2 linked regions of the Variovorax paradoxus B4 genome follow. Each later gene encodes a partner of the first gene's protein in a complex. Links are inferred from orthologs where the notes say so. Each region holds a gene or a part of one and is shown in the gene's direction. Other genes may lie near its edges.

Region 1 (2,840 bases):
GAACATGCCGCTGGCCGGCAGGCCCGGACGCTGGGTTTCGCCCGTCGGCGTGGTGGTCAGCTTGCTCGACTTGACCGTCAGCGTGGCGTGCAGCCAGGGCTTGCCGGCCTTGGTGGCCAGGGTCTTGAGCCGCCGTGGCAGGTCGTGCGCCTCGGGACGCGGAATGATCGGGTACCAGATGGCGTAGGTGCCGGTGGCAAAGCGCTTGAGCGCCTCGGCCGCAAAGTCGAGCACGCGGCCGTAGTCGCTCTTGATTTCATAGCTCGGATCCATCAGCACCAGCGCGCGGCGCGAGGGCGGCGGCAGGAACTTGGTGGCGCTGCCGAAGCCGTCTTCGCGCAGCACCGCGATCTGCCGGCCCGCCTCGAGCTGCGCGATGTTGGCGTCCAGCGTGCGGGCATCGGTGGGATGCAGTTCGAACAGCTTGAGCTTGTCGTGGTCGCGCAGCAGGTGATGCACGATGAAAGGCGAGCCGGGATAGATGCGGGCGCCGCCCTTGGGGTTGAAGTCGTGGATCACGCTCAGGTAGCGTGCAATCGCGTCGGCCAGGGGTGCTTCGGCTTCGGGCGCTACCTTTTTGGTAGCTGACTTTGCAGCGGGGGCCGACGAAGCAGCTGTTTTCTTGTCGGCCAGCAGGCGCAGCACGCCTTCGGCGGCCTCCCCGCTGGTGCCGGCGTAGTCGCCGTCGAGGCGGTACAGGCCGGCGCCGGCGTGGGTGTCGACCACGGTCAGCGCGGCTTCTTTTTCGAGCAGGTGGTCGAGCGTGGCAATCAGCACCGTGTGCTTGAGCACGTCGGCGTGGTTGCCGGCGTGGAAGGCGTGGCGGTAACTGAACATGGGGTCGATGGTAACGGCTTGGGCGGCCTGCTGGTCCAAATTTGCCCCGATTGGCCGATTCTTCGTATAATCGCGGGCTTCGCAGCGTTTTTGTAGCCCCGCGGCGGAGACACACTACCGCCCTGCGGGCATGTGCAAACCCACCTAAGAGATTCCCGTCAGAGGAACGCCGACCGTGGAAAAGGGCTCGCCAAACCCTCTTTTTTTAGAGAAAAACTCATGACCAAAACGTTCAGCGCCAAGCCCGCTGACGTGACGCACGAGTGGTTTGTGATTGACGCGACCGACAAGGTCCTCGGACGAGTAGCCAGCGAAGTTGCTCTCCGTTTGCGCGGCAAACACAAGGCCATTTACACGCCTCACGTCGATACCGGTGACTTCATCGTCATCATCAACGCAGCCCAGCTGCGCGTCACCGGCGCCAAGCCGATCGACAAGGTCTACTACCGTCACTCGGGCTACCCGGGCGGTATCACGGCCACGAACTTCCGCGACATGCAAGCCAAGCATCCGGGCCGCGCCCTGGAAAAGGCCGTCAAGGGCATGCTGCCCAAGGGCCCGCTCGGCTACGCGATGATCAAGAAACTCAAGGTGTACGGTGGTGCTGAGCACCCGCACACCGCCCAACAGCCCAAAGTGCTGGAACTGTAAGGAGCCTTGAGAATGATTGGTGAATGGAACAATGGCACCGGCCGTCGCAAATCGAGCGTCGCCCGTGTGTTTCTGAAAAAGGGCACCGGCAAGATCACGGTCAACGGCAAGGACATCCAGGAGTTCTTCGGCCGCGAAACCTCGATCATGATTGCCAAGCAGCCCCTGGTGCTGACCAACAACACCGAAGCGTTCGACGTCATGGTCAACGTGGCAGGTGGCGGCGAATCGGGCCAGGCCGGCGCAACGCGCCACGGCATCACCCGTGCGCTGATCGACTACGACGCAAGCCTCAAGCCGGTGCTGAGCCAGGCCGGCTACGTCACGCGCGATGCACGTGAAGTCGAGCGCAAGAAGGTCGGTCTGCACTCTGCACGCCGCCGCAAGCAGTTCAGCAAGCGCTGATACTGTTCACTGCGAACAAAAGCCGCCTCCGGGCGGCTTTTTCTTTGCCGCAGCCTTGGCGGACGTGTGTTCGACCCCACTTGCATTGGGTGCTCGCTGCCGTCTGCCAGCCAAGAATGCGGCATTGCAGTAGCATTGGTCGTTGGCCGCATGTTCGGCCCCCAAGGAGTTACCCCCCCATGAGCGCTGTTGCCGAAAACATCCAGACCCAGATGCCCGAACCGATCGTCTTCACCGACAGCGCGGCTGCCAAGGTGGCCGACCTGATCGCCGAAGAGGGCAATCCCGACCTCAAGCTGCGCGTGTTCGTGCAGGGCGGTGGGTGCTCGGGCTTCCAATATGGTTTCACCTTCGATGAAATCACGAACGAAGACGACACCACCATGACCAAGAACGGCGTGTCGCTGCTGATCGATGCCATGAGCTACCAGTACCTGGTCGGCGCCGAGATCGACTACAAGGAAGACCTGCAAGGCGCCCAGTTCGTGATCAAGAACCCGAACGCCACCAGCACCTGCGGCTGCGGATCGAGCTTCTCGGCCTGATGCCCTGTTGATGCTGTCACCAGCATTCGTTCTTTAAAAAAGCCGCCTTCGGGCGGCTTTTTGCTGCCCGTCGCTTTCTTCTTTCCCGCCATCTCATGACATCCGCTGCAACGGCCATCGATCCTGCCCGCAAGAGCCTGCTCTGGCTCGTGGCGATCGGCTTCTTCATGCAGACCCTCGACGCGACCATCATCAACACCGCGCTGCCGGCCATGGCCGCCAGCCTGGGCGAAAGCCCCCTGCGCATGCAGTCGGTGGTGGTGGCCTACGCGCTCACCATGGCGATGCTGATCCCGGCCTCCGGCTGGATCGCCGACCGGTTCGGCACCCGGCGCGTGTTCTTCTCGGCCATTGTGCTGTTCGTCATCGGTTCCGTCCTGTGCGCCCTGTCGGTGGGCGTGG
Region 2 (2,824 bases), 2.5 Mb from region 1 along the record:
GTTGCCCAGGATCGCATCCCGCACCGCGACGTAGTACTCGAGGTAGTTGCCGGCCCGCGTGGGCCATATCCGGCGCTGCGGCTCGCCGCCGTCGCTGCCGGGCACCACGAGTTCGCCGTCTTGCGGGTCGGCGCCCCACCCTGCAATCGGCGGCCGCTGGCCAGCGCGCAGCGCGTCTTCCTGCGGATCGACACCGTGCTTGATGTAGCTGCCGCGCGTGCCGTGCACGATGTAGCGCGGCGCGGCATGGGCCGCGAGCGTCGTGGCGTGCAGCACCACGCGCAGCGGCGCATGCGGGCCGCTTTCGTAGCGCAGCACGGCGTGAAAATAGTCTTCGACCTGCGCCCCGTCGCGCAAGGCCGCGGTGTCGAGCTGCAGCGTGTCGGGCATTCCGAACAGCTGGACCGCCTGGTCGACCAGATGGGAGCCCAGGTCGACCCAGAGGCCCGCGCCCGGGACCTTCTGTTCGCGCCAGCGGTCGCGCACCTCGGGGCGAAAACGGTCGAAATGCGACTCCAGGTACACCAGCCGGCCGAGTTCTCCACTGGCCAGTACGTCCTTGAGCGTGAGGTAATCGGCGTCGAAACGCCGGTTCTGATAGACGGCCAGCACGCGATTGTTGCGCCGAGCCAACAGTTCGAGTTCCCTGGCTTCGGCCACGTCGAGCGTGAACGGCTTGTCCACCACCACGTGCTTGCCGGCCTCCAGGGCCGCCTTGGCGACCGGATGGTGCTGGGCGTTGGGGGTGGCCACCACCACCAGGTCGATGTCCGACCGGCCTACGAGCGCGGCGGCGTCGGGCACCACCGCCACGCCGGGCCAGTCGGCGTGGACCTTGTGCGGACGGGAACTCGCCACGGCCGCCAGTTCGAGCCCCGGCACGGCCGAAAGCACCGGCGCATGGAAGGTCTGGCCGGCAAAGCCATAGCCGACGAGGCCGGCGCGCAAGGTTCTCGAAGTCATCTGGAGGGCCGTCCTTCGCTCAAAACGAGACAGTATGCGATAATCGACGGCTCCGCGAAAAGTGCAGCCGGGCGTCTTGCCCAGCGATTTCCTCACCGGAACGGCTTGCCCCTGTTGGGCACGCTTGTGGCTCTCGCATCGACCCCAAAGGAAAGACCATGGCAAAAGAAGGCATCCACCCGAATTACCGCGAAATTCTGTTCGTCGACATGTCGAACGGCTTCAAGTTCGTGACCCGTTCGTGCGCGAACACCAAGGAAATGGGCAAGACCGACGACGGCCGTGAACTGCCGCTGTTCAAGCTCGACACCACGAGCGAATCGCACCCGTTCTACACGGGCACGCAAAAGTCGGTCGACAACATGGGCGGTCGCGTCGAGAAGTTCCGCAACCGCTTCGGCAAGACCACCGGCGCTGCTTCCAAGTAAAGCACGCGCTTTCGCATCGAGGGCAGCCCGGTTTACCGCGCTGCCCTTTTTTTCTTTCCCAAGACCGACGCTCCTTCTCTCCCTGTGAATCAGCCCACTCCCGCGATCGTTGCCCAGAGCGCCGTGCGCCGATTGCCGCGCCTGGCACTGCTGCTGCTGTGCGCCGCCTACCTCCTGCCGGGCCTGATGGGGCGCGGCCCCTGGAAGAGCGCCGACATCACCTCCTTCGGCTACATGGCCGAACTGGCACGCAACACCGAAGGCATCGCTCGCTGGTTCGATCCCATGCTGCTGGGCCTGCGGCCCGAAACGCCGGCGCTCATTCCCTACTGGATCGGCGCCTGGGCCATCAAGATCGCACCGTCCTGGGTGCATCCCGACCTGGCGGTGCGCATTGTCTTTGCGCTGCTGCTCTGGGGCACTTTCACCGCCACGTGGTACGCCGTCTACTACCTCGCGCGCACCTCGCGGGCCCAGCCGGTGGCCTTCGCCTTCGGCGGCGAGGCACGGCCCACCGACTACGCCCGCGCCATCGCCGACGGCGGACTGCTGGCGCTGATCGCCTGCCTGGGCCTGGCCCAGCTGGGCCACGAAACCACGCCGGCGCTGGCGCAGCTGTATTTCGCATCGCATCTCTTCTATGGCGTGGCGGCATTGCCCTACCGCCGCGCCGGTCCGGTCATTGCATTGCTGGTCGGGACCATCGGCATGACCTTGAGCGGCGGTCCCACGGTCGGCCTGGCACTGGCGGTGGGCAGCGCGCTCTTCATCGCCTACGAGCGGCGCACCGCCGATGCCACGTCCGACGAAAGCCCCGGCTATACCCGGGGTGCGCTCGCCACGATGATCGCGGCCGCGCTGGTGGCCGCCGCGCTGGCCATCGGGCTGGGTTTGCTGCAGTGGAAGATCCAGTTGCCGGGCCATCATCCGAGCAGCACCTCGGTGCTGGGCGATCTACGCAGCCAGGCCAAGCTGCTGGTGTGGTTCACCTGGCCGGTCTGGCCGCTCGCGATCTGGACGCTGTGGCGCTGGCGCCGCCAGCTCACCGCGCGCCATGTGGCGCTGCCGTTCTGGTTCGCGCTGGTGCCGCTGGCCGCGACCTGGACCACCGACTATTCAGACCGTTCGCTGCTGCTGGCACTGCCCGCACTCGCCACGCTGGCCGCCTTTGCCCTGCCGACTTTCCGGCGTAGCGCGGCGGCGCTGATCGACTGGTTCAACGTGCTGTTCTTCAGCGGGCTGGCCGTGCTGGGATGGATCTACTGGATCGCGATGCAGACCGGCGTGCCGCCCAAGCCGGCGGCCAGCGTGGCGCGGCTGGTACCCGGGTTCGTGCCCGAGTTCTCGGCCATCCCGTTCGTCCTGGCGCTGGCTGCAACCATCACCTGGTGCTGGGTGGTGCGCTGGCGCACCGGGCGCCATAGGGCGGCGCT

The links.
Region 2: rplM (region 1) and VAPA_RS12105 share a complex: the UniProt entries of both Bacillus subtilis proteins name them as parts of the 50S ribosomal subunit. The link is inferred for Variovorax paradoxus B4 from one-to-one orthologs.

The regions. Positions count from the first base shown.
Region 1 is NC_022247.1:5,086,966-5,089,805, reverse strand. Bases 1-2,772 are described here. They hold rplM (50S ribosomal protein L13), read left to right. Parts: upstream 1-1,056; coding sequence 1,057-1,488; downstream 1,489-2,772. Other genes in these bases: mdtD (multidrug transporter subunit MdtD), read left to right, coding at 2,534-2,772; erpA (iron-sulfur cluster insertion protein ErpA), read left to right, coding at 2,073-2,438; rpsI (30S ribosomal protein S9), read left to right, coding at 1,501-1,893; VAPA_RS23705 (23S rRNA (adenine(2030)-N(6))-methyltransferase RlmJ), read right to left, coding at 1-837. In the rest of the region: more of mdtD, read left to right, coding at 2,773-2,840. UniProt on the Bacillus subtilis protein: This protein is one of the early assembly proteins of the 50S ribosomal subunit, although it is not seen to bind rRNA by itself. It is important during the early stages of 50S assembly.
Region 2 is NC_022247.1:2,614,304-2,617,127, reverse strand. Bases 1-2,756 are described here. They hold VAPA_RS12105 (type B 50S ribosomal protein L31), read left to right. Parts: upstream 1-1,121; coding sequence 1,122-1,391; downstream 1,392-2,756. Other genes in these bases: VAPA_RS12100 (hypothetical protein), read left to right, coding at 1,476-2,756; VAPA_RS12110 (oxidoreductase), read right to left, coding at 1-963. Also shown: more of VAPA_RS12100, read left to right, coding at 2,757-2,824. UniProt on the Bacillus subtilis protein: While neither of the L31 paralogs is essential, this protein does not seem to function as the main L31 protein.